DNA from 3 places in the Paenibacillus sp. 8b26 genome. Region 3 is predicted to be linked to each of the others. Evidence: riboswitches for the same ligand, from Rfam matches in the RefSeq annotation. Region 3 holds a riboswitch; each other region holds the start of a gene.
What was found. A riboswitch is a leader RNA that binds a small molecule or an ion and turns the genes downstream of it on or off. The one in region 3 is predicted to bind cobalamin.
Positions count from the first base shown of each region.

Region 1: linked by a shared signal. The riboswitch ahead of ACQ4MX_RS07010 (ABC transporter substrate-binding protein) and the one ahead of cobJ (precorrin-3B C(17)-methyltransferase) in region 3 are both predicted to bind cobalamin.
Region 2: linked by a shared signal. The riboswitch ahead of ACQ4MX_RS15915 (ABC transporter substrate-binding protein) and the one ahead of cobJ (precorrin-3B C(17)-methyltransferase) in region 3 are both predicted to bind cobalamin.

Region 1 covers NZ_CP192445.1:1,579,823-1,590,144, forward strand. Annotated here, with positions in the region: gene ACQ4MX_RS06980 (cobyric acid synthase) at 1-40, opposite strand, end outside; gene cobS (adenosylcobinamide-GDP ribazoletransferase) at 80-946, opposite strand; gene ACQ4MX_RS06990 (bifunctional adenosylcobinamide kinase/adenosylcobinamide-phosphate guanylyltransferase) at 943-1,563, opposite strand; gene cobT (nicotinate-nucleotide--dimethylbenzimidazole phosphoribosyltransferase) at 1,560-2,630, opposite strand; gene ACQ4MX_RS07000 (ABC transporter ATP-binding protein) at 2,706-3,572, opposite strand; gene ACQ4MX_RS07005 (FecCD family ABC transporter permease) at 3,569-4,615, opposite strand; gene ACQ4MX_RS07010 (ABC transporter substrate-binding protein) at 4,612-5,616, opposite strand; cobalamin riboswitch at 5,824-6,017, opposite strand; gene ACQ4MX_RS07015 (hypothetical protein) at 6,008-6,169, opposite strand; gene ACQ4MX_RS07020 (histidine phosphatase family protein) at 6,142-6,912, opposite strand; gene cbiB (adenosylcobinamide-phosphate synthase CbiB) at 6,957-7,928, opposite strand; gene cobD (threonine-phosphate decarboxylase CobD) at 7,918-9,021, opposite strand; gene ACQ4MX_RS07035 (lipoate--protein ligase) at 9,188-10,189, shown strand.
Region 2 covers NZ_CP192445.1:3,445,256-3,455,577, reverse strand. Annotated here, with positions in the region: gene nikB (nickel ABC transporter permease subunit NikB) at 1-229, opposite strand, end outside; gene nikA (nickel ABC transporter substrate-binding protein) at 276-1,901, opposite strand; gene ACQ4MX_RS15935 (ABC transporter ATP-binding protein) at 2,045-2,821, opposite strand; gene ACQ4MX_RS15930 (ATP-binding cassette domain-containing protein) at 2,818-3,786, opposite strand; gene nikC (nickel transporter permease) at 3,762-4,598, opposite strand; gene nikB (nickel ABC transporter permease) at 4,614-5,543, opposite strand; gene ACQ4MX_RS15915 (ABC transporter substrate-binding protein) at 5,559-7,142, opposite strand; cobalamin riboswitch at 7,350-7,553, opposite strand; gene ACQ4MX_RS15910 (nucleobase:cation symporter-2 family protein) at 8,253-9,560, opposite strand; gene ACQ4MX_RS15905 (xanthine phosphoribosyltransferase) at 9,554-10,171, opposite strand.
Region 3 covers NZ_CP192445.1:3,748,760-3,759,081, forward strand. Annotated here, with positions in the region: gene ACQ4MX_RS17270 (spore germination protein) at 1-1,266, shown strand, start outside; gene ACQ4MX_RS17275 (Ger(x)C family spore germination protein) at 1,266-2,489, shown strand; gene ACQ4MX_RS17280 (hypothetical protein) at 2,482-2,706, shown strand; gene ACQ4MX_RS17285 (GerAB/ArcD/ProY family transporter) at 2,746-3,918, shown strand; gene ACQ4MX_RS17290 (uroporphyrinogen-III synthase) at 4,026-4,871, shown strand; gene ACQ4MX_RS17295 (TIGR00730 family Rossman fold protein) at 5,043-5,597, shown strand; cobalamin riboswitch at 5,655-5,838, shown strand; gene ACQ4MX_RS17300 (hypothetical protein) at 5,797-6,024, shown strand; gene cobJ (precorrin-3B C(17)-methyltransferase) at 6,154-7,971, shown strand; gene ACQ4MX_RS17310 (sirohydrochlorin chelatase) at 8,067-9,194, shown strand; gene cobK (precorrin-6A reductase) at 9,191-9,970, shown strand; gene ACQ4MX_RS17320 (precorrin-8X methylmutase) at 10,242-10,322, shown strand, end outside.

The DNA of each region.
Region 1 (10,322 bases), 2.2 Mb from region 3:
CTGCTGCGGGATTCCTGCGGGACGGTTCGAAAGTTGACAATTGCCTCTTCCCCTTTTACCAATTCATTTAAAAATCTGCTTACAGTCCGCACAAAATCACAATAAACAGCAATAAAACAGTCTCCAACAATTCGTTCAGGGCTCCGTAAATATCCCCTGTCAGTCCACCCAAACGGCGGTTAATACGGCTTGCTGTGAAGCTTCCAACACCATTGGCCAGCAGCGGTAGCAGCAAAAAGCCTGTCCAAATGGCTAATTCGCCCGGATGGGAAAAGATTGACTGCCCCTCCGCTGTAAAAGATGTATTGCCCATGCCGCCTGTTCCTGTAAACCATCCGGCAATGATACATTGCCCTGCTGCGGCACCCAACGTGATGAGTACAGCCCAGAACACAGCCAATCCGGCACGTCTGCCACTCATATCAGCAAAACGCGCCGCCAGTCCATCATCATTACGAGCTTTCGGCCAGCGCTTCATCGCGCTTACCATAAACCAGCGGCTCCAAACCATCGGAAGCAGCAATAAACCGGACAGATCCCGTTCAGAAAGCACCGTATACAGCAAAGAAGCCTTGAGCATAAGCAATAGCACACAAGCAATGACGCCCATCGCCCCTACACGGCTATCCTTCATAATCTCCAGCATCCGTTCACGGGAACGATAGCTGAACAAAGCATCAGCGGCATCCATCCAGCCGTCCAGATGCAACCCGCCCGTGAGCCACACCCAAACGGCAAGGGTAAGAACTGCACATGGTAACGGCGGCAATACCAGAGAAGCAAGCACTGCAAAGCACCATACGATGAGGCCGATGACCATCCCTACCAACGGATAATAGCTTGCACTACGTTTCAGCAGCTCTGGCGAAAAATCTAGCTCTGCCTTAACTGGAAGACGGGACAAAAATTGGAAAGCAGCCGCAATCGCCTGACGTTCGCCGCTCATAGCTTGTATTCCAACTGTTTTAGTTCTACGGGAATGCCAGCCGTCACCAGAAATACCTCATCACAAAGGCGGGCGATCCGCTGATTCATCATCCCGCTTAAATCCCGATACAGCCGTCCAAGCGGATACTCGGGTACAATGCCGTCACCGACCTCATTGGTCACGATGACGAGCGGCCCCGGATACTGCTCCACGGCTGTCGCCAGATCATCCATGGCGGCACGGGCCCCAGCTTCGCCGTCCTCATCTGCGGCCAGCAGCACGTTCGACAGCCAGAGGGTCAGGCAATCGACCAGTACCATGGGTGCAGGCGATGGCTGCGGTACCTGACTGACGTGCAGGTCGGCAGGATTGCTGCCTTGTGCAGCCAGCCGTGGCTCTACGCCGCCGCCCAGACGCCGCAGCAGCTCCGGCAGCGCCTGCGCTTCCTCCAGCGTCTGCCAGTCGTACCCGGCAGACTCGCGCTGAAGCCGATGAAGGGCGATACGCTCCTTCATCTCCACGTCATAGGCTTGCGCCGTTGCAATGTAGCAGGCGCGCGGGGCGCGCGACATGCACAATCGCTCGGCAAAGCCGCTTTTACCGCTGCGTGCACCGCCGGTCACGAGCGCCTTCATCGCTCCGCGGCTCCCTGACCGTCCGATACGCCTGCATCGGCAAAGGTCGCCATTTCGCGCATAATGCGGCACGCCGCATCAATCAGGTGCAGGCTAAGCGCACCGCCTGTGCCCTCCCCGAGCCGCATGTCCAGATGAAGCATCGGCTCCAGCTTGAGCTCGCGAAGCACCGCCGCATGCCCGCGCTCGTCCGAGGCGTGCGAAGCGAGCATGTACGCTGCGCTTGCAGGCGCAAGTGTACGCGCAGCGAGCGCAGCTGCGCCGGAGATAAAGCCGTCCAGCACGACCGGACAGCGATGAGCGGCTGCGCCGAGGATGACGCCTGCCAATGCGGCAATCTCCAGGCCGCCGACCTTGGTCAGTACGTCAAGGGCGTCGTTTCCGTCAGGCTGGTTCACGTCCAATGCGCGGCAGACGACCGCTATTTTACGGGTCAGCCCAGCCGAATCCACACCCGTGCCCCGGCCAACGATCATTTCTGGCTCCAGCCCGGTAAGAGCACATACGACCGCAGCGCTGGCCGTCGTATTTCCAATGCCCAGCTCTCCGGTTACGAATAATCGTGTGCCGCCTTTGACTGCTTCCGCCACAGCTTCAGCTCCAGCCAAAATCGCTTGCTCGGCTTCCGTACGCAGCATCGCCGGCCCCTTCGCCATGTTCGCGGTCCCCATACGCACCTTACGGTTCACCAAATCCGCGTGAGCGACATCTGCATTCACACCCACGTCTACCACCTTGACATCTGCGCCTGCATGACGTGCAAGCACATTAATGGCCGCGCCGCCAGACAGCATGTTATATAGCATTTGCTGTGTAACCTCTGCCGGGAAGGCGCTGACCCCCTCTTCACACACACCATGATCCGCTGCCATGACCATAACCGTTTTGCGGTCAAACTCAGGCTTGTCCACCCCCGTAATGCCTGCCAACTGTATAGCCAGACTTTCCAGTTTTCCAAGACTCCCTGGTGGCTTCGTTAATTGGTCCAAATGCTCCGAGGCCGCCAAGGCTGCCGCCCCGTCCGGCTGTGCAATGCTGGCGATCAACTGCTGTAATTTTTCGTTCATGCCCTCCACTCCCTGCTCCCTATATGTGTTTAGCGATCTCATCATAAATTCTGTTTCTTCAATACTTTACTCAAATTACTCCAGGCGTTCGCCCCGACCAGTTGCATCCCGTGCACTTCTCCGCAGTAAAAGCTGCGGCACACCACTATCCGGATGAGGCAACATTACAGGCTCAACACCATACACATGGCGAATTCGTTCCTCCGTTAACAACTCTGATGAAGCTCCTAACCCCTCAACCATCCCGTCCTTGAGCACAAGCAAATCATCACAAAACTGGGCAGTCAAATTGAGATCGTGCAGGACAGAGATAATTGTCACGCCCGTTTCCCGCCGCCATTCCGCCAGTAGCTCCATAAATTCAAGCTGATAGCGCAGATCCAGATAGGTTGTAGGCTCATCCAGCAGCAAAATCTGTGGCTCCTGCACCATCACCTTCGCCAAAGCCACGCGCTGCCGCTGTCCCCCGCTCAAACGGTCTAACGACCTGTCCGCCAAGTTGGTAAGACCGAGCCTCTCCAGCACACGATCCGTAATGATTTCCGGGTCCATCCCTTTTTCCTTATCCACCTTTTCTCTACCAAACCAGTCCTGATGGGGAAAGCGTCCCATCTCCACAACTTCCCTTACCGTGTAACCCACCGGGGGGAGCCCTTCCTGCTGGAGCACAGCTACAAGACGGGAAAGCTCTTTTCTGCCATAGCTGCTGACCTTTTTACCATATACAAGAACGTTTCCCGAAGTCGCGTGATCCACCCCGGAAAGCAGATGCAGCAACGTCGACTTTCCACTCCCGTTCGGGCCGATGATGCCCCACCAATCTCCTTCGTCTACACTCCAGCTTATATTTTTTAACGCATGGAATTCCCCAAAATCACGAGTCAGACTGGCAATCTCCAACGCCCGGACTCGCGATGCCTGTGGTCCACTTGCTTCTTTCACAGCAGTCCCCCCCTGCGCAGCTTCTTGTTCCGGTACAGGAGATATGCGAAGAACGGTGCACCGACAAAGGCTGTCATGACACCAAGAGGAATTTCCGTCGGAGCCAGCAATGTACGCGCCGCAGTATCGGCCCAAACCATAAAAATAGCCCCGCCCAGCGCGGATAACGGAACAATCATCCGGTAGTCGGGTCCCGTCACCAGACGGATGATATGCGGTACAACGAGTCCCACAAAGCCAATCACCCCGCATACCGAGACAGCCGCAGCCGTCAGCAGCGTGGATATGATCAGAACGGATAGCTTCGTTGCATCTACATTAACTCCCATATGAGCTGCCTGACGTTCACCCAAAGCCAGAATATTCAGCACTCGTGCCCGGTTCCACAGAAACACCAGCCCAATGACCACATAAGGCAAAAGGATGCCTGTATACGACCAGCCGCGCAGACTAAGGCTCCCCATTGTCCAGTACAATATTTCATTAACCGTCTCCTTCGACATGGCTGTCAGAAAAGAAACAACCGCACCCAGAAAAGATTGCATCACCACGCCTGATAAAATAAGGCTTTGCGTTGGAATTTTTCCGCCTTCCCGCGCCAACGTTAGCACCATCCACAACGTCAGCATTCCAGTCGTAAATGCCACCAGCGGCAGTGTCCATACGCCTACAAACGAAAATCGAAGCCCCCAATAAATCAGCACTGCTGCCCCTACCGAAGCACCCGAGGATACCCCCAGCGTGTACGGATCAGCCAGCGGATTGCGCAGCACACCTTGAAATCCGGCTCCCGCCAGCGCAAGCGCTGCGCCTACCAGCATTCCCAGTAAGACACGCGGCAGTCTGATCTTCAAAATAATCTGCTCTGTGGATGGATTCCAATCCGGTGTAAACGTCTCACCTAACCACGGCAGATGGTTGACCAGAATACCCGTGATTTGGCTGACGGGAAGCTTGGCCGAGCCGATGCCGAGACAGAGCAACAGCGTCAGCAGCAATAAGGCAAGACCTGCCCCTCCAAAGCCGATCAGTCTACGAGTCATTTGAAAATTTCAGGATACACGCCCTTGGCCACTTCCTTGAGACCTTCCGTTACACGCGGACCCGGACGACTGATCAGATTATCATCCACGGCAAACACCCGGTTTTGACGAACAGCCGATATTTGATCCCAGCCACTGCGGGCTTTGATGATATCGCCGAGCGTCTGGCCTGTTTTGTCGTCCTTGACATTTTTGCTGTATAAAATTACGTCCGGATTCGCCGCTATAATATTTTCCTCACTGATCTGGTACCAGCCCTTTTGGGTTGCAGCGACATTTTCCCCGCCCGCCAAAGAAATCAGCTCATCCATAAACTCTCCCTTGCCAACCGTCCAGCCGGGTGAAAATTCGACGTATACTCTCAGCTTCTGCCCTTTGCCGATATTTTTAACACCGTCTTTCACTTCCGCAACATCTGCTCTCATCTTGTCGGTTACCGCTCTCGCTTCTTTCTGATGGTCAGTGATCTTCCCGTACAATTCAATGTTAGCCATGACATCTTCAACCGTTTTCGGCTCGGTTTTAAAAATCATGATTCCCAGGTCACGCAGCTTGGTCGTCGCCTGCTCACTGAGCGATATTCCTGCAAAAACGACTTCGGGATTCGCGGCGATGATCGCCTCTTCATTCGGCTTCATAATACCGCCCACTTTGGGCTTCTTCGTAGCCGCTTCCGGGTAATCGGAATAGTCGGATACGCCGACAATTTCCTTATCCAGTCCAATGGCGAACAGCGCCTCGGTTTCAGCCGGGGAGACGGAAACGATTTTGTCCGGCGCTTTTTTGAACGTAAACTCCTGTCCGGTCGCATCCTTAATGGTCAGCGGGTAGACCGTTTTTCCCGGAGACTCCTGAGCGGTTGCTGTCTGTCCTGGTTGCTGTGAGGCTTGATCCCCTTTATTTTCAGCGTTCTTTCCGTTAGCTCCACATGCACTCAGCACAACCGCCAAAATCAGAGCCAATAAGCCTGTAGTCCAGACCTTCATTTTATTTCCTGCCATGATTTACACCCCTCCATATAAATTCTTTTAAGATCGTCACTTGAACATCATCCGATATCTGCTAAATCCAGCCTTCTTTTCCTTTCAAAAAACCCCTGCATCCTCAGATAAGGACACAGGGGTCACGTTAGCGCAGATCGTACGCAGGCGGCAGTTTCTTCCGCATGGACAGTCACTGCGAACACGTCATCCTTTCCTCGAAGGACTATGGTGACAGGCGGACGGGCAGGTATCCTGACTTACAGAAACATGCGACAGCCTACTGCTCATTCATATGCTTTGTGGCACATAAAGCATAGCGGGCTGGCATTTTTCCATTTACAGTGGCGGGACCGCGCCGGATTCACACCGGCTTCCCTTTTAACAGCGCACCGGAAAGAACCCGAGGGTTTCATCCCGCTGCACCGACCTCGTCTGCTGGATATTTGATGTAGTGTTGGTCAAGCCGTTCTTTTACTTGATGATTATAGGTTAAAAAAGACTGGCTTACAACCCAAACCGCCTGTTCACCTGCCCCTATCTGACCTAAAAAGAAAGCACCTCTCCTATCCACTGGTGTCGCTCTCCCAGCCTCAACCGAATCGTAATTGCCGCTCCCGGCTTCGGATTCAAACTCCAAAAATCATGACCCGGTACCAGCATACAAGCCAACTGACGAATCACTCCACCATGCGTGACGACCAGCACAGAAGGTGGAGCATCAGGCATGCCTGTTTTCTGAACATCCATCATTTTACGCCACTCATACAAAGAGTCTAGGAATTCATCGAGGCGGTTCACAAAGTCTGCCCAAGGCTCTCCCCCCGGCGGTGTAACTCGTTGCGGCTCATCAATCCACGCGCGGTACAGCGCCACATCCTTGAGCATGTCATACGTTTTTCCATCCCATTCCCCAAAATGAAGCTCTCTCAGACGTGATTCCATGATGACAGACCAAGCAGACCTATTAGATAGGAAACGTTCAGAATCCCATTTCGATGTCAGCTCCAACCGTGATTCCGGTTTCAATTCGAAGTGGGTTCCCTCTCCAAGCTCTGGTCCCAGTTCCGATTTCGGCAAAATGATCTGCAAGGTCTGACGGCAACGTATCAAGTCACTGCAATAGATTCGGACAAAGGAATGCCTCTGTAATTTTTCCCGCAAAGGCTCTAGTTCTTGCTCTGCTCCCGGTAGCAATCCCAGATCGAAGTGCCCCAGGTACCGACGTTCCCTGTTCCATAAGGTTGTGCCGTGCCGCACCAGCACAAGTTCCAAGTCCCACTGCTGATGTTCTGTAAAATAATGCTCCAAGGTCATATCGCTTCCTGCTCTATTGGCAGCATTCGGTGCGTCACGCTTCATCACGGCGTCCACCCCAGTGCATAGCATCCGGCGGACACGAACAGGCACAACCCCACAAACATACTGGACACGGCAAACATCAGCCGGATCGTATGCCGAATATCATCCGGCTCCATCGGTCGCACCAGCTCTCCCATATATGCGCGGAAGGAGCGCACGCCATGATACACATTATAGCCCCCGAGGCGAATCCCCAATGCACCCGCAACTGCTGATTCTGGAAAGCCACTGTTCGGACTGGGATGCAGCCGCGCATCTCGCCTTACCATACGCCAGCTACGTCCAGCATCATGCCCATAAACCCACGCCGCTACTACCAGCATACCCGCTGTCAGGCGTGCCGGAATGTAATTAGCGACATCATCCAGACGTGCCGAGGCCCAGCCCAAATGCAGATACTTTTCATTTTTGTAGCCAACCATGGAATCGAGGGTATTCACGGCACGATAAGCCAGCGCTAATGGTGCTCCCCCGATCAGGGCATAAAAAAGCGGGGAAATAATCGCGTCCACGATGTTTTCAGCCACCGTTTCGACGGTACCGCGCACAATCTCAGGCTCATCGAGCTGCTGCGTATCCCGCCCGACGATCATTCCCAGCTCCCGGCGTGCCGCAGGCAGATCACCCGCCTTTAATTCGCGATACACTGCCAGTCCGGCGTCCTTTAGTCCTTTGGAAGCAATCGTGGTGGCGATCAGCACAATTTCCGCGCCGACAGACAGCCACGGATGAATCCAGGCGAGCAAGCGCAGTAACGCCCAGCCAAGCGCGAAGGAGCCGCCCACCACAATCAGTGGTAACAGCAAGCCAGCGCGTTTCAAACCACGGTCACTGTGAACCCGGCGGCGAATCGCCTTTTCCAGGGCAGAAATGGCATGTCCCATGCCGATGACCGGATGTGGAAACCACCTCGGATCGCCGATCAGCCTGTCCAGAAGATATGCAGCCATCATGATCAAGCTAACCGTCACGCCGCCGTTCCTCCTCCAGCACTTCGCCCAATACAGACAGCAGCATGTCGTTGGCTTCCGTGTCCTTGACTGCAATTCGAAAATGGCTCGTCGTCAGCCCCGGGTACATGGCACAGCTCCGTATAAGAATCCCGCGCTGTCCAAGCGCCTGTTGAATGGCTGATGCGCTCCACGTCCCCGGCGCCCGTGCCAGGACGTAATTCGCTTCACCGGGGATGACACCGCAGCCCCATTCCGCCAAAGCGGTCAGCAGACGGCTACGCTCCGTAGCAATCAGCTCCCGCGTGCGCCGCTCGTACGCCTCACCACTCCGCAAACACGCCTCTCCAGCCAGCAACGCCAGTCCGTTCACGCTCCAGGTCACCTGCTTGGCCGTCATTCGCCGGATATAATCCGGATGAGCAACCGCGTAGCCCAAGCGCAAGCCCGGAATGGCATAAAATTTCGTCATCGACCGGATTAAAATCACATGAGGATACCGATCCAGCACAGGCAGCAGTGAAATTTGCCGCTCCAGCGGGATAAAATCAATAAACGCTTCATCCACCACTAGCACGGTGTCCGTTTTCCCCGCCGCCTCTGCCAGCTCGCGCAGCTCCTGATCGCCGTATTGCACACCGTTCGGATTATTCGGCTGACCTAGGAACAGAACATCCACCTGCTCCATAAGCTGAAGTATGTCTTCCACGTCCGCCTTCCATTGAAGCGAGGCCTTGCCGTACACCCGGCTTATCTCGGCTCCGAATTTACCCGCCAGCTCTGCATATTCCGAAAAGCACGGCTCCACCGTGCCCACACGCTTGGGAGCCAGTCCAAGTAACAGCAACGCCATGCTCTCAGCCGCACCGTTTCCGATACTCAGCGACTCTGGTGGAACATGCAGTCGCCGCGCCAGCGTATTTTTAAAATTCCGGTGTCCGGGATCTGGATAGCGAACCACAGTGTCCAACGCGCTTTGTAGCACCTCAAGCACCTCCGGTGGCGGACCCAGCGGATTGATATTTGCGCTAAAATCTACAAAATCCGCAGCCGCCCCGCCGAATGTCGCCGCAGCCGTCTCCCTGTCCCCACCGTGACCGTAAACCTCTATCATATTGCCTATCATCCTTTCCGGCCGTTCCGAATCATTTAGCTCCATTATGGGGCTGCTTTTCGCGTCCCGTCAATGCAAATGAGCTTTTGTGTACGTCGCTCACTTGGGTTACAATAGAAGGAGGTACACATAAAACTACACAGTTTGTATATACGGAGGAATGGACATGCTGTTCATCGACAACCAGGGCATACACGATCCAGCCATTAATCTTGCCATTGAGGAGTACGCGCTCAAGCATCTTCCGCTGGACGACAGCTATCTGCTGTTTTACATTAATCAGCCTTCTATTATTATAGGCAAGCATCAAAATACCATTGAAGAAATCAACGCCGAGTTTGTCAGAGACAACAACATTCAAGTCGTTCGTCGCCTTTCCGGCGGCGGGGCTGTATATCATGACCTCGGTAATTTAAATTTCAGCTTCATTACCAAGGATAACGGGGAGTCCTTTCATAATTTCCTCAAATTCACACAGCCTGTCATTGACGCCCTGCGCCAAATGGGTGTGGAAGCCGAAATGACCGGACGCAACGATCTTCAGGTCGGTGAGCGCAAAATTTCAGGGAACGCCCAATTTGCCACGCGCGGACGCATGTTCAGCCACGGTACATTGATGTTTAACCTGAACCTGGACAATGTGGCCGCATCACTGCATGCCAATCCTGAAAAGTTTAAATCCAAAAGTACTAAATCTGTCCGTAGCCGCGTCGCTAACATCAGCGAGCTGATGGACCGTGAGATGACCATTGAGCAATTCCGCGAGGAGCTGCTGCGTTACATATTCGATGCAGAGCTGGATCAGGTACCCCAATATAAGCTAACCGATGCCGACTGGGACAAAATCCATGAAATTTCTGCTGAACGCTACCAATCGTGGGACTGGAACTACGGTCAATCCCCTGAAAGCAATATCAAGCACACCCGTAAATTTCCGGTTGGCATTATTGATATCCGCATGGATCTCAAGGAAGGCCATATCCGTGATATTAAAATCTACGGCGATTTCTTCGGTGTGGGTGACGTCGCTGATATTGAAAATATTCTGCGCGGCAAGCGCTACGATGAAGATGAAGTTCGTCAAGCCTTGTCCTCTCTCGATTTGAAGCATTATTTTGGTAATATTGAATTGGACGATTTTGTCGGACTCGTATTTTTGGAAGACTAACAGCTACTTTTCCCCATTGATTCAATCCAATTCTTCAGTGGTTATAAGGGGACAGGCTCTTAAAGGAGTCGTCCCCTTTTCATTGTGATATTGTCATTTTGAATATTATAAGATACAATTTGAACATTGCCCC
Region 2 (10,322 bases), 300 kb from region 3:
GACTGATTCTTTGCAGCGTCTGTATATACTGCGTCAGCAAAGGCTGATCCAGCCCAAACTCATGTCTTTTCTGCTCCAAAATTTCCGGAGTTGGATAGATATGAGCTGCCGTCAAATAGGCCTCGGCCGGATCAACCGGTGAAATATGAATGAGCGCAAAGGTAACGAGGGTGGCAAAGAGAACAATAGGAATGACCGCTACCATTCGCTTCCCGATATAGCTGATCATGAGTTGTCCTCCTATCCTGTAAACTATCGTTCCCCTTCGGTTTCAACTACTTCCCGATTTCAATTCCCTCAAACGGATTTTCATCCCGATTGGCCGGGAATACAAAATCGGTAATCTTTTTCTGATATACTGCGGTTTTCTTAATATACGAAATAGGCACAATGGCAGATTGCTCCTGAAGGGTTTTCAGAATCGAAGCATACAGCTCTTGACGCTTGGTCTCGTCTGTCGATGAGAGCGCTTCGTGTACTTGCTGATCCAGGTCCTTCTTCATCGGAAGAGCGCTCAGTACCTCGGAAATCCCGAAGCTCTTCTTGGCAATGACATTAATAAAGGAGTGCGGATCATAAGGCGCACCATAGTTGTACCAGAAGTACAGATCAAACTGATTGGATCTAAGGCGTTTGATTTGAACTGTCAGCTCCAGCCCGGTCAGGTTCACCTTGACACCCAGTTCTCCCCATTCCGCCTGAATGGTTTCGGCCATCGCCTTTTGGACCGGATCGGTCTTATCAAAAATCAGCTCAAAATCCAGCTGTTGTCCGTCCTTCTCCCGTACTGCGCCGCCTGCGGGTAGCTTCCAGCCAGCCTCATCCAGCAGCGCTTTGGATTTTTCCACATCATAGTCAACGGGCTGTAAGTCCACATTTGTATACGGATAGTTTTTGGATAAGACAGTATCCGCTTTTTCCTCCAGCCCCGAGGTCACGCCTTCCACCATCGCCTGCTTGTTAAAGCCATGCTGGAGCGCCAGACGTACCCGAAGGTCTGCCAGCTTGGGATTGGACGAATTGAGCAACAAGCTTCTTGTGCCGACAGGCTCAGACAGCTTGGTCACATAATTATTCGTGTCGCGAAGCTGTTTGAAAGCATCTAGACTAATGACACCCTCTCCATAAATCAGATCCAAGTCGCCTTTTTCAAAGGCCATTACACGTGTTTCGCCATCGGGAATGATTTTTACGATAATTTTATCCACTTTCGGTGCAGTACCCCAATAATTCGGGTTACGCTTAAAGGTTGCATATTCATCTTGCTTGTATTCATCCAGCATCCAAGGCCCTGTACCTACAGGTTTCTTGATGCCTTTGGACGTATCTCCATCATCCGGAAACCCGGCTTCCCCCAGAAAACGGAACGGACGAACGACAGACAAGTCCTGAAGCAACGGATAGTATGACTCTTTGAGCGTCATGCGGAAGGTGCTGTCATCTACGGCTTCGGTTTTGTCGAGAACACCAACCACCCCAAGCCAACTGTGCGTTTTCTCATTTTTCATGATAGCGTCAAAGTTCTTTTTGACAATAGCCGCATTAAATGGCGTTCCATCTGAAAATTTCACGCCTTTACGTAGCTTGAACGTATATGTTTTGCCGTCCTTGGAAATGGTCCAGGATTCAGCCAAAGCAGGCTCCAGCTTGCCACCTTGCTTGTAACTGACTAACGGCTCATAAATCATGGATTGTGCAAAAAGTTGGGAAGGATTGTATACGTGAGGATTCATCGTGCCAATGTCGCGCGGCCACGATAGCGTGATCGTCTTCTCATTGGCAGCTCCGTCGGTTGAGGAGGACGCAGGCGTATTATCCTGCTTCGCGCAGCCTAAAATAACGGATAATAAAAGGATTGCTACCAGCGTAAGGGTGGCAGTCTTGCGGTGTCGAACGGACATCAATGTGTTTCCCCTTTTCTATATACGTGATAATGATTATCATAATCATATTTAGAATAGGTATCACATCCTATTTTGTCAACTACATTCGACAAGCAATGCTCTTAATATATTATAAATTTGTATAATATTAAATTTATGGTTTAATCCGCCAACGTCTGAAACAGAGTACGCGTGTACTCATGCTGTAACAGGTGTTCATCCCATTCCTTGAGTACTTCCACGATCTCTCCTTGATACATGACGGCAATCCGATCACAAAACTGACGCGTGGATTGAAGATCATGGGTGATAAAAAGATAGGATAGCTGGCGCTCCACCTGCGCTCTCTTGAGCATGTCCAGCACAGAAGATTGCGTTGTCGTATCCAGATTGGCGACCGATTCGTCGAACAAGATGATATCCGGTTCCACTGCCAGCGCTCTGGCAATACACACCCGCTGCTTTTGCCCGCCGCTTAGCTGCGATGGGTATTTCTCCAGACAGTCCGCAGTCAGCCCCACCGATTCCAGCAAGGATAGGCAAATATTCAGTGCTTGTGCTTTTCGTTCAGGAAAATAGTTGCAGATCGGCTCCTCCAAAATATCTCGGATCGTCATGCGGGGATGCAGCGAGGAAGACGAGTCCTGCGCGACCAGCTGGATTCGTTTGTACAGATGGATATCCTTTATCCTCCCGATGTGAATCGGCTGGTCATCCAGCCAAATCTCACCCGAAGTCAGCGGTTCCAGTCTCAGAATACATTTTGCCAGCGTACTCTTGCCGCTTCCGCTTTCACCGACCAATCCCAGACACTCTCCACGTTGCAGTTCCAGACTCACCTGCTTCACAGCCTGTTCGGTATCCTGCGTTTTGGACCAGCCCTTTCTCCGTTTGCGGACAGGATAGGCTTTGGTCACTTGCTTTAATTCCAGTATCATTCGCGTATCCTTCCTTCCGGGCTCATCTCCAGTACACGATCCGCCACACGGCTCACACCCTGACGATCATGAGAAATTAGCAAAATGGTGAGATCGAAGTCCTCTCTCAACTGTTGAAACAATGCCAGAACCTTATCCCGGTTGATAACATCCAGCGCCGTGGTAGGCTCGTCGGCAATAAAAAGGCGCGGACCGGAGCTTAGCATCGCAGCCAGCAGTACCCTTTGACACATCCCTCCGCTTAATTCAAAAGGGTATGAGGACAAAATATGCTCGGGGTCTGCAAACCCGACCTTCCTCAATAAAGAGCACAGATAAGCCTCCTGCGCTTGAGTAACACGACCTCTGGCCATCTGCACAATCCAGCTCAGCATCTGCCGCACCTGGGGCAACAAGCCCTGAGGGAGGGCTTGCTGCGGTGCAGCAAGGGAGGGAGCGACATCCGCATGCCCCTTCTGGTCGGGTGGCATCCAGCGCCGCCCGTGCAGTCTGAGCGTGTCCGTCAGTTGTGTGCGGACGGTACGGATTGGATTCAACCCGCTCAGCGATTGTTGAATGAGCAGGGCAATGTCCTCGCGACGCAGCCTTTGCCAGCGCCGTTCATCGAATGGGACGATATCCTCCCCGTTGTAGTGTATATGCCCCTGCGTAACGCCGATTCCCGGCTCCAGCATGCCCGCGATCGCATGCGCGGTCAGACTCTTGCCGCATCCGCTCGGCCCGGTTAGAGCCACAATTTCCCCTGGATATACGGAAAAGCTGACATTTCGGAGCAGCGGCTGATTACCGCTTATCCGCATTATTTTCCCATTCGCGCCCGGTTTCCTACCTGCTTCCGCACCTGTTGCTGTGTCAATACGTGTACCCGCTCCTGTGCCTATGCGACATATCTCCAGATGTTCCACGTGCAACATTGGCTTGCGCCCTGCCATATTCCCTTTCATCTGTCCTGTCCCATCCTCCATTCTGCCGCCCCCTTTTCCGAGAATCGGTCTCCCAGAAGCTGGCAAGCAAGCACAAACAGCATAATCGCCAAGCCCGGGAAAATCATGACATGCGGCGCCACCTGAAAATACGACGTCGCATCATGCAGCATCACACCCCACTCCGGCTTAGGCGGCTGTACACCCAGCCCAAGAAAGGAAAGTCCGGCAACCATAAGCACGACTCGTCCAATGTCCCAGACCGCGTACACAAGCAGCTGTGGCAGTACCTGCGGCAACACATAACGTCTCAGCACGCGCACATGTGAATTACCGGATAAACGGGCATATCGGACATAGTCCTCCTGACAGGCTTTTTGAACAAGGGTGCGAATATACCGAACATATCCCGCCCACCGTACCGCAATAATCGCTAAGGTCATGTTTACAAAGCCCGGACCCAAGATACCCACAATCGCCACCGTCAAAATGATATCGGGAAAAGCCAGCACGCCGTCAATGGCCCGCATGACTAACTGGTCCACACGCCCGCGTACATAGCCAATGAGCAAGCCTATCGGCAAACTGATACACAAGGTGGTCACTGTAATCGCACAAGCAATCAGTACGCTGGTCCGAATCCCGTAAATCAGGCGCGACAGTACATCCCGACCCAGATGATCCGTACCAAATGGATATTTCCGACTAGGTGGTGCCAAACGGTTCAGAAGGTCCACATCAAGAGGATCATGAGGAGCAACCCATGGAGCCAGTACCCCGAGCAGCACGATCAGGCCCAGCAGCACTCCTCCTGTCAGTAAGCTCCCTTTGAAGGACAGCCGCATGTTTTTCATTTTCAACTCCCTCCCCTAACGCAAACGCAACCTTGGATCTACAGCCGCCTGGACCACATCTACCAAACACTGAACACCTACGATTAAAAATGCAGCAAAAATGACATACCCCTGGATCACCGGATAATCCCGCTGCGTAATCGCATCTATAAAATACTTGCCCAAACCCGGCCATGAAAAAATCGTCTCTACAATGACATTACCCGCCAGCATAAATGACAAATTTGTGCCTAACAGTGTAATGATCGGCAAAATCGCATGCCTGAATATCTCAAAAAACAGAATATGCTTGCGGGAAAAGCCTCGGGCCTTCGCCGCCTTCACAAAATTCCGGTCACCCAGCTCCAGCATTTGGGCACGCAGCACACGGGCTTGCACAGCCCCCAAACCTGCCCCAAGGGTCAGCGCTGGCAGTACCAAATGAGTCCAATCCTCACGACCCATGGATGGGAGCCAGCCCAAACGAACGGAAAACAGGTAAATCAGCAGAAAGCCAAGCCAAAAAGAGGGAATGGACGATCCCAGCAGTGCAAACAGCCTTCCCAGACGATCGAGCCAACCGCTGGATTTTACTGAGGCGGCCAGTCCCATTCCAAGAGTCAGGACCGTCATGACGGCAAAGCCCGCCGAAGCCAGCTCCACAGTAGCGGGCAGTCTGTTCCACAGTTCGGTTAGCACCGACTCCTTGGATACATAGGAGGTGCCCCAGTGCCCTGTGAACACATCCCGCAGCCAGTTCACATACTGAATATGGAGCGGCTCGCTCAAGCCCAGCTCCTTACGCAGCGCCGTCAACGCCTCCTCAGAGGCAGGCACATTATGCGCGGTGAGCAGAATGGTAGCAGGGTCGCCGGGAGCCAGCCTCATCAGCACAAACGTCAGCGTGGATACAACAAACACAATGATGACAAGCTGCGCCACACGTTCCAGAATAAAACGAATCATAGGGTACGCAGCCCGTTATTCCGCAATATCGGATTGCGCCGTAATGTAGTAATACTCAATCGGATGCGGTGTAAAGCCCTCTACCCCTTTTTTCACCCCAAACACATTATCAGGGTGAACAATAAACGACTGCGGCAAATCCGTATTAATGATATCCAGCGCTTGCAGTGTCACAGCATTACGTTGCGCTGTATCCTTCGCCAGCTTCAAGCTGCCAAGAAGGTTCTCCAGCGGTTTGGAACTATAACGGCTTACATTGGCTTCGCTTTTAGAGGAATAAAACATGTCCATAAAATATTGCGGCTCTCCCGTATGGGCAGTCAGCATGCTGTACATGGCGAAATCCCAATCATTTTTGGTCAGTGCCTCGTCGATATTTTCCACCTTGCGGATCTTCACCTGGATGCCCTCCTTCAGCAGTTGGCTCTGAATCACCTCAGCCATGACCGAAAGCTCTGGACGTTGAGGAAAGGTCAGCAACGTAACCTCGAACGGCTTGCCCTGCTTGGTCCATGTGCCTTGGGCATCCTTCTTCCAGCCATCCTTCGTCAATAGCTGCTCGGGCATTCCGTCCAGCGCTTTACGCTCGACCTTACCGAAGGGGAGAATGCTCGGGAATGGGCTGCTTGCCTCCGTACCATAGCCTCTCATGATCGCACTCACAATAGATGCACGTGGTATCAAGCTGTCCACTACTTTGCGGTTCGCGGCATCCTTGAACAGAGACGACTCCATGTTATACACGATCATATGGGTGCGCAAAGAGGGAGCCGACAGCACTTGCAGCTTATCGTTTTTTTTCAATACCTCCGCGTTATCCACCGGAATATCGGTCGCTACATCTACTTCGCCGGATTGCAGTGCCAGCAGGCGCGAATTGCCGTCCGTAATGAACTTCATCGTTGCTTCAGCCAGCCGGGCCTTCTCGCCCCAATATCCGTCATAACGCTCTACGACCAAGGATTGATCCTTGTTGAACGCTTTAATTTTAAAAGCACCTGTCATCGCAGGGTAGCTCTGCTCATCCTTTATGGACGCTACATCCAGCACAATCGTCGATGGATCAGCCAGATTGGACACCAGCGCCGCATTCGGCTGGTTTGTCGTAATTTTCAACGCCAGCGGCCCGGTTACGTCAATTGACTTTACATCTAGCAAATCCTTCGCCAGATGGCTTTTCTCAATGGAGCGCAGCAGGGAAGCTTTTACACTTTCCGCGTCCATACTCTTTCCATCATGAAAAGTGACCTTATCCTGCAAGCTGAATGTCCAGACTGTGGGGCTATCCTGCTTCCATTCCTTGGCCAGCCAAGCCTCAGGCTCCAGCTTTTCATTCAAACGGACAAGTGTCTCGCCTGCGCCAGAACGCATGACATCCCAGCTATTATCGCCATGCGGATCCACGCCTGACGGCTTCCAGGTATACGCCATCACCAGCTTTTTGTCCGTTGTGGACTGTTGTGCGGATGTGTTTTCGCTCTTGCCGGAGCCGTCCGCCGTCTTATTGGTTGTGGAGCATCCCGAAAGAGCCATAACTACCAGCAGCAGCACCACCCCTGTGCATATGGACCATGAACGCTTTTTACGATTGCTTATCATCTTATTTATCCCCCTCTATCTTGTCATTCACAAATACCTAACGCAAAAAAAAGCATCCCGGACCGCCTGATCAGCAGTCAGAAATGCTTTCATTATAAAATGCCAAAGCTCACCTCAAAGCACCTCTAATCATAGAAGGGATCGGATCGGTTTCAGACATTCCGTAAGCAGCACGCCCAACCACCTCCCCAGCATCCCGTGGGTCTGACAGTGATGTTAAAACAGGCAGGTCTCCTGACTTCAGGCGTATCTTTCAGGCCTTCCCGGTTCTTCACAGTTCCAGTGGCTATTCCGAAAGCTACAGCAATTCCCTGCTGATGCCTGTATACAGTGGCGGGTCCGTGTCGGAATCTACCGAACTTCCCTTTTAAGTGAGCACGTACAACAGCCATCTACATGATCTCAACGAAACCCTGTAGATAGAAAGTCCGGCTCACACCTGTTTTCTTCCTTTATTCTTTTTCATTACGATTTAGGACTATCTTATTTTGTTGTTACAGGCTTGTCAACAAATGTCGCATAATAATTTAAATTTGAACGATACGGCCAGAATCAAGGCTATGACTTTGCGTTGCATGCACGCAATGGACGTGATAAAATTAGGTATAGAGATAACCAACGTGTCCGTATACTAAAAAGAGTCTTCGCCGCTACCAACGGCAAAGACTCTTAGGACTTGAAAGGCTGTGGATCACCACGGCGCGCTAAATGCTTAGCTAAACCCACCGTTAGGCGCCTAACCTAATTACGCGGTGGGTTTTCGCTTGTTCCGAAATTTCCGACGTAGCCAGCGATAAAGTTTACGAATACTAAACACCAGGCTTAGTAACGTAACCATCCAACGCAACACATCGTAGCACGACACAAGGTTGACATCGGCTTCACCCCCTTTCGGGAAGCTGCGCCGTGGTCCGAAAACATCCACCACTATTCAAAATCCATAAGATAGAGTATACCATGACCTCGCCTACCACTCTAGCAAATTCTTCTAATAGAATCTCAAATCCCGATCTTCATACAGGAAGAGGGCTTTATCAATAACTCTATGCCAAAAAGCCGGAAAAAGAGGCTTACGACCTCTCTCCGGCTGTCTTTATCTAATCCTAATTATCAAACCTTCTGCGGAACCTCCGACACTGTAACACCTTTGACCGATTCGGCTTGTTTTTTCGTTAAAACGATGTTCAAGACAATCGCCGTGATCGAGCCGGATACGATGCCGTTTTGCAGCAGCATTTTGGCAAAGCTCGGCAGTTGGTCGAACATTTGGGGCAGCACGGCAGAGCCGAGACCCACCGCAATGCTACATGCCGCGATCAGCAGATTGCTTTCCTTCCGCAAGTCCACTTCTGACAAAATAGACATGCCCGACGCAGCAACCGAACCGAACATAACGATCATCGCCCCGCCCAGCACAGCATTAGGAATCACTGTCGTCAAGGCAGCCAGCTTAGGCAACAGACCAAGAACAACCATAATGCCACCCGCAGCAAAAATAACGTTCCGCGACTTGACGCGTGTCAGCGAAATCAGACCTACATTTTGCGAGAAAGCCGTGTAAGGAAACGCATTAAAAATACCCCCGAGCATAATTGCAAGTCCTTCGGAACGCAAACCATTGACGATTTGCTTCTGCTCCACCTTTTGATCAATCGCCTTGCCTACTGCCAAATAAACGCCCGTAGACTCGACCATGCTGACAATATTAACGATAATCATCGTACATACTGCCATAATGCTAAACTCAGGCTTACCAAAATAAAACGGCTGCGCAACACTTACCCAAGACGCTTGCACCACTGGAGCAAAATGCACCATTCCCATCGCATAAGCGACCACTGTACCCGCAAACAGACCGATGAGCACGGAAATTGAGCGCAAAAAGCCCTTAGCCAACCGATTCACAAGTAAAATAACCAGTAAAGTAACTAACGCCAGCAGCAAATTACGCGGCTGTCCAAAATCCGCGCTACCCTGACCCCCTGCTACGTTATTCATCGCCACCGGAATGAGGGACAGGCCGATAATCGTAACAACCGAACCCGTAACCACCGTCGGGAAAAAGCGTAGCAGCTTGCCATACAACGGTGCCGCGAGCACCACGAATATACCGGATAAAATAATGGCTCCGTACGCGGTCGCCAAATTCGAGGTCGACGCAATTGCGATAATCGGACCCACCGCCGTAAACGTACAGCCCAGGATGACAGGCAATCTACTGCCGAAAAACCGCGTGCCCATAATCTGTAATAACGTAGCAATCCCGCAAGTGAACAAATCGGCAGCCACCAGATAGGCCATCTGGGCTGGCGTCAGGTGCAATGCTCCCCCTACAATGAGAGGTACGGCAATCGCTCCAGCGTACATCGCCATCACATGCTGGAAGCCCAGCGCGAATAACTTTTGTTTGCTTAACATCCCACATTCTCCTTAACGGAAGGAATCACCGCACCCGCTTCTTCTATAAAATGAACCTCACCCGGTGCCATGGAAGCGATACGCGCAAGAGAGCGTACGGCGATGCCTCTTTGTTCCAGCAGTCCACGGCCTTCCTGAAAGCTCTTTTCGATCACGCAGCCAACCCCGGCCAGCTCCGCTCCTGCCTCCTTCACAATATCTGTAAGTCCAACCAATGCTGCGCCAGTAGCCAGAAAATCATCCACGATCAGCACATGGTCGCTGGCATCGAGATATTTTTGGGAAATACTCACCTGATAGGTTTCCTTCCGTGTAAATGAGTGAACCTCAGCGAAGTATACCTGCTCGTTCAGCGTGATTGCCTTCTTTTTCTTCGCGTAGATGAACGGAACACCCAATGCAATGGCTGTTGCCATAGCAAACTGAATACCGCTTGCTTCAATCGTAAGCACCTTCGTAATGGAGGCACCGCCAAAAAGACGTGCGAACTCCTTACCAATCTCCAGCGCCAATGCTGTATCCACCTGATGATTCAAAAACGAATCTACCTTTAATACCGTGTCGGATAAAATCTGTCCCTCTTGACGAATACGTTCCTCCAAAACTTTCATGATGCGGGTATCGCTCCTTCTTTACTTTAAAATAGAATAAACCTGCCAAAACCAAAAAAAGGACAGGCTCCCTTGAGTTGTTTCTCAAGTGAAGCCTGTCCCTGGGGTTGTAATCCCTGACGGATGAGCGCACAAATAAATGCCCGCATTT
Region 3 (10,322 bases):
GAAACTCGGATTTCCATGTCCCAGACCAAAACGATGGATCAATGGAAAATGGTCTCGGCGGCGATACTGGACGGCAATGCCGCCTTGTTCGTAGACGGTAAGTCTCGTGCGTATATCTTCAGTGCTAAGGGAGGCGTTCGCCGTGGCGTGGAGGAGCCTCAGACCGAGGCGGTTATTCGTGGGCCGCGTGAAGGATTTACCGAGACCCTTCGTGTAAATACCGCTTTGCTGCGATTCAAGCTGAAGACCCCCAAGCTCAAGATGCACAGCATGACCATGGGAACAGAAACCCAAACAGGTGTTGTACTTACCTATATCGAGGGCATCATAGATCCGAAGCTGGTGGAGGATGTAAAAAAAAGGCTTAGCGATATCGAAATAGATGGTGTGCTGGAGACAGGATACATTGAGGAACTGATTGAGGATCACCCGTTTTCACCGTTTCCGGAAATGGAATACACGGAACGTCCGGATACGGTTACCGCGCAATTGCTGGAAGGACGTTTTGCCATTTTTGTGGACGGTACGCCCTTTGCCCTGATTGGGCCAGTCACGATGTGGCAGATGATGCAAGCGAGCGAAGATTATTACGAGCGTTTTTTCATCAGTAATGTGGTGCGCTGGATTCGGTTTCTTTTTCTCATATTAGCCCTCTTTTTGCCTGCATTATATGTAGCGGTCACAACCTACCATCAGGATATGCTACCGACGACGCTCATTTTGAGTATTGCGGCGGCGCGTGAATCCATCCCTTTCCCTGCTTTGGTGGAAGCATTGATTATGGAGATTTCCTTTGAGGCGTTACGGGAAGCGGGGATTCGTCTCCCCAAAACGGTCGGCCAGGCTGTCAGTATCCTCGGCGCGCTCGTTATCGGTCAAGCCTCTGTACAGGCGGGAATTGTGTCGGCACCGGTAGTTATTATCGTGTCACTCACAGGTATTGCGTCGTTTACTATTCCGCGCTTTAACTTTGCTATCACCGTTCGTTTGCTGCGGTTTCCGATCATGCTGATGGCGGGGGTATTCGGATTGTTTGGAATCATTATCGCAACCACACTGCTCGCTACACATTTAACCAAGCTAACGTCGTTTGGTGTGCCTTACATGAGCGGGTATAGCCCGTATAATCAAATGGACCAAAAGGATATCGTCGTTCGTGCGCCATGGTGGAAATTGACCAGACGACCTTCCTGGATTGGAAAAGACAACAACAAACGAGCGAAGGAAAAAATGAATGGATCGCCCACAACCGAGGAGGGATGGTGATGAAGAAACCCAAAGGATGTAATGCAGGAAAAGTGCGTAAAGCGGCTGTGCTCAGTTGTCTACTGCTTTGTTCTGTTCTTTTGGGTGGATGCTGGGATCGCCGTGAAGTGAACGATGTAGCCTTTGTAATGGGTACCGGTTTGGATAAGGAAGGGGATCAATACCGTGTAACGATGCAAATTGCTCTCCCCGGACAGCTCGGTTCTTCGGGAAGCACAGGAGGTGGGGGAGGCACAAGGGGAACGAAATCCTATTATCTGGAGTCCAAGATAGGTCCAAGCTTCCGGGGAGCAAGCACAGAGGAACAGCGGGGAGTTTCACGAACGCTGAATTTCTCCCATCGACGGGTACTATTATTCGGCGAGGCACTGGCACGTGAGGGGATCAGCAAATTTATGGATGTATTGGCGCGTATTCCGCAGAACCGTCTGTCTTCGCTGGTAGTCATCACGAAGGACTCGGCGCTGGAAGTGCTTCAGGCGGATGCCCCGATTGAGCAATATCCAGCAGAGATGGTGCGTGAGCTCAACTTTGCTTATATGAAGGAACCCCGCTCCGTTAAGTTGTTGATGAATTCAATCCTGCTGGATGGTATTGATCCGGTTGTGCCGGTGATGTCTATCGTGAAAAATGGTCCCGCCAACATAAAGGACAAGAAAACGAATATTCAGGTGGATGGGCTGGCTGTATTTCGCAAAGACATGGTAACAGGGATTATCGATAACCATCTAAGTCGGTTTCTACTATTGGGGATGGAGCAGGCCAAGGATACGGAGATATTCATTCCTCCTCCTAAAGGTGCTGGTTATATATCCGTTCATCTCATCGAAAATAGCGTCCATATCAAGCCTCATATTCAGGGGGATGATATACGAATGACCATTCGTCTGAACTGCAATGGGAATGTAAGGGAGGATGAGACAACTTTCGATATATCCAATGAGGAAAATTTAAAGTGGCTGGAGCAGCAGGTTACCGAAGAGATCAAGAAAGAGCTGGGTGAGGCTGTCCGGGTTATTCAGCAAAAATATCATTCAGACATACTTGGCTTTGGCCGGGCTATCATTATGAGTCGTCCAGATGAATGGAAACGGATTAAACCTCGATGGGAGCAATTGTATCCCAAGGTGGAGGTCACCATAAACCCGATCGTGCATATTGAGAATATCGGTGCGATCACCAAACCATTCGGGATCAAAAAGGAGCAAATCCAGAATGAATAAAGTATTTTTGTTACCCTTGGTGCTGGTTATGCTGTTCATGTATCTGATTGAACGTAAAAGTCTGAAAGCTGCACCTGCCGTCAATCGCTGGGTCTCACGCGTATTGTATGTCATTAGCATGGGTATCTGGATCTACGGAACCTCGACAAAGAGTTCCGTTTATGCGGCCACATGGCTAAGCCGTTTTATTGATATGTGGCTCCCTCCTGCGTTGTAACGAGCGCGAGATGCCAGTGGGAAAAAGGAGGTCTCCTGTATGAAACAGTTCACAACCAGACAGATCGTGCTGCTTGGTATGTTGATGGAGGTTAGTATTACCATTGTGCATGCTCCGGCCCAGGCAGCAGATTACGCGCATCAGCATGCCTATTGGACCTGCGCGATTGCTGCCATCGTAATATGCTTGCCGATCTGGGCGATGTTGAAGCTTAAGCGGCGTTTTCCGGATCAGGATCTGCTACAGGCCATAGTAAGCTCTCACCCCGTGCTAGGGCGTATGCTCCTTATGGTTTATATTATTTTATTTCTGATCATTTTTGCACGAGATCTGAGAATTATTACCGATCTGGTGGAAATTGTACTTTTGCCGCTGACTCCGATTGTTGTCATATCCCTTATTATGCTGCTGACCTTAACGTTCATGGCCAAGGGCGGTATAAGCACCGTTGTGAATATGGCGGAGATTTTTGTACCGTTGTCGATTCTGACGCTGCTGACGATGCCGCTTGTTTTCGGGCGTAGTATGGATTTTTCGGAACTGAGACCGATTTTGCACCCGGATGTAAATGGAGTTATCAAAGGTAGCTGGCGTATGCTCGGATATATGGCAGATATTATGATGTTGCCTTTTGTGATTTCGGGAAAAAGCTATGGTCCCCGGAGTGCGTGGCTTGGACATTTGACCGGAACCGCTTTTATCATTATCATGGTGCTGCTGTCGGAGCTGGTTATCGGTATTCCCATCTTGTCGCGGCTGTTTTATCCATCGTATGAACTGGCGCGTCAGTTGCAGTTAACCGACTTTCTGGATCGGTTCGACTTGTTTGTGGCTGCACTGACTGTACCAACCCTGCTTACAAAGATTGGTATTGATCTGTATGTAACCAGTTTGGCGGTAAAGCGCATGTTTGCCCACACACGGGGGAGTTTGATGGTTTGGCCCGTAGGCTTGTTGGGTTATGTCTGTTCCTTTATGCTGTTCTCTAATATCGTCCAAATTTATGATTTCAGCCGGGAATGGACGATGGTAATGGTTATTTTCTTTGTTTTCATGCCTTTTGTGCTATGGCTGCTGCTCCGACCCAAGCCTAAAGAAGATAGCAAATATCATAAGCCATCTGGAGAGAAGCAGGATAGTGTGAGTCAGCAGGATAGCACGAGCCAGCAAGAAAGCCAACAGGCAGGCAGAACAGGACAAGCTAACTTATAAGTTTACTATATTCATTGGAAAAAGAATTCTTATTTGTCTTTCAGCCCTCTAATTGTATACTTGGTAGAAAGGATTATGACTTCGATTTCTACAAGGGAGGGAACAGGATGGCACAACGCATGGCAGGCAAGAGAGTTGCCCTTGCCGGTCCCCGTAAAGCAGACGAAATGGCATTGCTGGTTGCGAAAATGGGAGGCGAGCCAGTGCAGCGTCCGGCCCAGGGCACGGTTTTTCTGGACGATATCGAGCTGCGTAACGCTATTGTATCGTGGGTGAAGCAGCCGCCGGACTGGAACATTTTCACGACAGGCATGGGGCTGGACGCGCTACTCGATATGGCGGAGGATATGGGAGTAGCAGAACAGATTATAGAGCTATTACATTCCTCGAACATTGCAGCGCGAGGCTACAAAACGGTCAATGGACTCAAAAAGCGTGGCTTTACGCCAGATGTACGGGATGAGGACGGAAGTTTGATCGGGTTGACGCAGGCCTTTGCTCCGTATGATCTGAAGGGAAAGGAAGTGCTGTTACAGCTACATGGTGACCCGGCCCCTGGGCTGGTGAAGTGGCTGGACGAGCAAGGTGCAGTTACCCGGCAGGTGCTTCCCTATAAGCATATTCCGCCGGAGGAAGCGAATTTGCAAGCACTGCTAGCGGATATTGTAAATCGTAATGTTGATGCAGTTACGTTCACCAGTGGTCCGCAAATCCGCTTTTTGTGCCAATATGCGAGGGAACAGAAGCAGATGGAAGACGTGCTGGAAGCTTTTCGCCATGATGTGATCGCTGTGTCGGTAGGCAAGGTGACGGCGCAGTCCATTTTGGAGGAAGGTATTGAACGGATCGTGTTTCCAGTGGAGGAACGAATGGGCGCGATGATGGTGGAACTGGGAAGATATTTTGAGCATAGCGCCTCGGTGCACGGCTACGGTCTTGAAGTTGTGAACTGAAAACTAACCTATATCCTTGCGATAAAGGGTAAAATAAAGATAAGGGCCTACAGGGTCTTTATCTTTTTTTGTTGGAAATGCATCGACGGAAGTTTTTGTTATAACGAAAATATTTATTTAATATAATGAAAAAGCCTCGATGCGGGATACCAGAACAGGAGCTGAGACATTATGAATTCCATTTGTGTATTTGCCGGGTCCAGACCCGGACATTCATCGGTATATCTTCAGGAGGCAGGCAAGCTTGGAGAGGCTATGGCCCGACATCATGTTCGTCTGATCTATGGAGGCTCCAGCAAAGGGCTGATGGGTGAGGTCGCAGATGCGATGCTGGCCGGGGGCGGTCAGGTCACCGGGATTATGCCGACCCTGTTATTCGATGCAGAGATTATTCACCGGGGAGTCACCGAATTTATTGAGGTGACAAGCATGCATGAACGCAAAGCGGTCATGAGCGAAATGGCCGATGCCTTTATTGCCCTTCCGGGGGGATTGGGAACATTTGAGGAGCTGTTCGAGGTGCTGTGCTGGGCGCAAATCGGCATTCATCGCAAGCCCATCGGACTGCTGAATGTGAACGGATATTTTGACCCGTTGGCGGAAATGGTGCGTCATAGTGTGCGCGAGGGATTTACCGGAGTTGACCATCCAACGCTGCTGAGTATCTCTGCGGACCCGGACGAATTGTTGCATATGCTAAAAAATAAGGCAGAGAACTTGAAATAAAGCGTTTTTCATGCTTGCGCAACTGATTGAGCCAAGGTTATGATAAGACCCATAATCAAATAGCGGACAGACAAGGTGCCTTTGTGATAGCGAAGGGTAACAGGGAATCGGGTGCAAGTCCCGAGCGGTCCCGCCACTGTAAGGAAGAGGATTTTTTCAGACGTCACTCGTGACAAAACGGGGAAGACGAAAAAATCTGTTGATGCCGAGCCAGGAGACCTACCTTGATCTGTATGCACCGTTAACCTTCGCGGAGAGGATGGGTGTACGAAATCAGGAAATCAGGCGCACGCTGCTTTTTCCATGTTGGTTGCAGGTTTGCGTGGAGCTGAACATGCAGAAGCATTTCAAGCGTGAACAGGCAGATGGAAAGCAACGGCACGATGGCGGAAGACAAGAAGTGTCTTCTTATGCTGTGTCCGTCTGATGATACGATGCGTACATAGGAAACCCATCCGGGCAGGATGGGTTTTTTTTGAGTTACAGGATGTCCATATACAAGTGAAATAGATAGAAGTGTGGAAAACATAGCCTAGATTTAAGAAGGAGGATAACGATGAGCCCATTAGGAAAATTGCTCGTGATTGGATTCGGACCGGGGGATATGGAACATATCACCAAACGAGCGCTGGATGCGCTGGCCGAGAGTGAGGTCATTATCGGTTACAACACCTATGTGGATCTGATCCGCCCGTTGTTGAACGGACAGGAGATTGTGCGCACAGGGATGACAGAGGAAGTGAGCCGTGCGCAGGAGGCGGTTCGACAAGCGGAGATGGGCAAGAAGGTAGCCGTCATTTCCAGTGGAGACGCAGGCGTATATGGCATGGCCGGGCTAGTGTACGAAGTGCTGATGCAAAAGGGCTGGCGCCGTGAGGACGGGGTTGAGGTAGAAGTCGTGCCGGGAATATCGGCGATTCAGTCCTGTGCTTCGCTGTTGGGTGCGCCCGTCATGCATGATGCATGCACGATCAGTCTGAGTGACCATTTGACCCCGTGGGAGACGATTGTGAAGCGTGTAGAGGCGGCAGCTTCGGCGGATTTTGTCATTGCACTGTACAACCCGCGCAGTGGTCGGCGTACACGCCAGATTGTTGATACGCAGTCTGTTTTGCTGCGTTACCGTGATCCGCAGACTCCCGTCGGGCTGGTCAAGAGTGCTTATCGCGACCGTCAGCAAGTAATTGTGACGACGCTGGAGGACATGCTCAACCATGATATCGGTATGCTGACGACCGTTATCATCGGCAATTCTTCGACGATGGTGTATGACGGTCTGATCGTGACGCCGCGCGGGTATCAGCGCAAGTATACGTTGGGTGCGACCGAGCAGGCGCTCAAGCCGCATCAGCGGCTCCGCACGGAAGCGGAGCCGTGGTCGCTGGGCGCGCAAGAGGATCGCGCGCTGAATGCGTCGCAGGCAGGCGCTGCTCCCGCAGTGCCAGCCTCTGCGGGAGCAGGCGGGACCGCGCCCGCACCTTCCGCGAGCGGCGCTGCTGCGGTTGCCACGCAGGCACGCCCGCAAGCGGTGGCTGCCGTGCAAGCCGGGGCGGCCCCGGCATCGCTGGCAGCGGAGGCGCTGAGCCGCCTCGCTGCGGGCGGCAAGCTGCCGGGCGAAGCGAGCGCGCGCTGGAACGGGCAAGCGCCCGCCGTGAGCGGCGCCGGAACGGCAGCCGTGGCCGTAGCTGGGGCTGCGGCCGGGACAGCGGCAGGCAGCTTTGGCAAGCCTGCGCTGTTTGAGGTGGGCGTTTCCCCCGGCGTGGGAAACAAGAAGTTCACCGCTCGCCAGATGGCGCTACTCGCCGAGGTAGCGGGTGATGAAGGCGAGCTGGAGTACACGCCGGATCACCAGATCGTGCTGCGCGTGCCGTGCGCGGACCCGGAGGAGCTGGTAGGGCGGCTGCGGGATGAACGATTCATCGTGATGCCGATTGGCGATGTGTTTAAGGTGAAGGCGTGCGACTTCTGCAATATGGAGAAGGATGACGCTGTGCCTGTGGCTGAGCATCTACAGGTTGTACTGGGCGGATTGCAGGCGCCCAAGGAAACGAGCATTGCTTTGAACGGCTGCGGCATGGCTTGCTATGGGGCGGTGCTGGAGGATATCGGAATCGTGTACCGCAAGGGAGGATACGATCTGTTCCTCGGCGGCAAAAAATTCGGACGCAACGCTCATGCCGCTCAACCTGTGGCAGAGGGCATTCCGGGGGATCAGATTACGGATATCGTTGAGAACGTCATCGCTGAATATAAGGAAAAAGGGCATCCGAACGAGCGTTTTCATAAATTTTTCAAGCGTGTGGGCGTGGTAGCGGGTTTTCGGCATGAAGATGCGCCTGCAATAGTGGAAGTGAATGCCGTCTGTGGCGATTAATGGGCTAGAAAGCCTGTTTTTATGGATGTAAGCATATAGATAAAATAGGGCGTCTTGCAGGTCATCCCTATTTTGATGAGGAGGAAAATACAGCAGTGAATGCAATATTGTTGGTTGGACATGGAAGTCGGGACCCGGAGGGGAATCAGGAGCTGATGGAATTTGCACAGGCGGTGGCAGATCGGGTACCGGATATGTGCGTGGAAACCTGTTTCCTGGAGTTGGCACGTCCCGACATTGCCGAAGGAGTGCAGACATGTGTGGAAAAAGGGGCGACGCGTGTCGTTCTTATTCCGATTATTTTGTTCGCAGCGGTACATGCCAAAATTGATATTCCGATGGCTATTGACCGGGCAAAGGCGAAATATCCGCAGGTGGAATTTGTATACGGACGTCCGATTGGCGTTCACGAAAAAATCGTCAGCATTCTGCAAAGCCGCTTGAAAGAGGCCCGTCCGGTTGCGGTTCCAGCCGGTATGGATAGCGCTGTGGAGGCTTCTGCCGAGGTGACGGATGAAGAAACGGCTGTGCTGGTGCTGGGACGCGGAAGCAGCGATCCGGATGCGAACAGCGACTTTTTCAAAATTACCCGTATGCTGTGGGAAAAACTCCCGTATACGTGGGTGGAGAGCAGCTTTATCGGTGTGACACAACCCTCATTTCCAGATGGCTTGGAGCGTTGTCTACGTCTAGGTGCCAAAAAAATCATCGTGCTTCCATACTTTCTATTCACGGGTGTGCTGATTAAGCGTATCGGAGAAATGACAGAGGAATTTGCGGAGTCTCATCCTGAATTACACGTGGAAATGGGCGGATATTTTGGGTTCCATCCACAATTGGTCGAGCTGGTGCTGGAGCGTGCCAACGAAGGCTTGGTTGGCAAGGTTATGGCCAATTGCGATAACTGCCAGTTCCGTCTGGAGGCGCAGGAGCACCACCATCATCACCACGACCATGATCACGATCATGGGCATGACCACGATCACGATCATGATCACGATCATGATCATCACGACCATGATCATCACGACCATGACCACCATCCACATGAGCATGGACACGATCATCATCATGAGGAACACTCACATGATCACAAGCATGAGCATGTACATGCGCACAGCCATGATGACCATGATCATGAACACCACCACGATCATTCACATACGCCGTCTGTGGTGAACGGGAGCGGCATTTCTGGCAGCGGGCAGGTGAAGGGCTCATGATATTCATGCTATGCGGAACGAGCGATGCTCGGGAACTGGCGCTGCAAATCCGTGACAACGGCTTCAAAGTATTGGCCTCCGTCGTAACAGAAAGTGCGGCAGCGAGCCTGTCCGAAGTGGGGCTGGACGTACGTACAGGTCGAATGACAGCCGATGAAATGGCAGCAGTGGTTCGGGAACAGGGAGTGCAGACTATCGTTGATGCTAGTCATCCTTTTGCAGAAGAAGCACATGCGAATGCCATGACAGCCGCCCGCGAGTCCGGGGTTCCTTATGTTCGCTATGAGCGGGCAGGGCTGGTGTATGACAATCATTCGTTACTTCACATCGTACCTTCCTATGAGGAAGCCGCATTGGAAGCGAAGCAGCTCAAAGGCTCTGTAATGCTTACAACAGGCGGCAAGACGCTCGGCACGTTCACCAAGCATTTGCTGGGAGACCCGGATATTCGCTTGGTTGCACGTATGCTGCCGCGACTGGACAATATGGAGAAATGCGGCGAGCTGGGGCTGGAGCAAAAAAATATTATCGCCATGCAGGGACCTTTTTCCCGCGAGATGAACGAGGCTTTGTACAAGCATTTCGGCACGACGGTGATGGTCACCAAGGAAAGCGGACGCACGGGAGCGGTAGATGAGAAGGTTCAATCTGCCCTGGAGCTGGGTATTCATGTCATTTTGATATCCAGACCGGAAGTGGAATTTGGCACCGTATTTGATCATTTTGACGGAGTGATCGACGCACTGCGCACAACCAAAGTGGACCCTTCGATCTGAACTATGACCCTGTGAATCTGATCGAGCCGGGTAATTAACAACCCAGTCAATCCGATAAATCCAGGACTTTTTCTGACGTGTATTTAAAATATAGTCATCTTAAAATACGTATATAAGCTGAATTTTAAAAATTCACATCAAAACGGAGTAAGCTGAATGGTGTTGTGCAAGCGCAGCGGTGGCGATGGGAAGTACCATCCGACTGCGTAGTGACACAATAGGTAACTTTGAATGTTCAAAACTAATTTTCTGTAAAGGAGTGGTCGAAACGATGGATTTTAAAACAGATTTCAAACCGTTAACGGTGCAGCCGCAGGAAATTGAGGGCAAAAGCTTTGAGATGATCACGGAA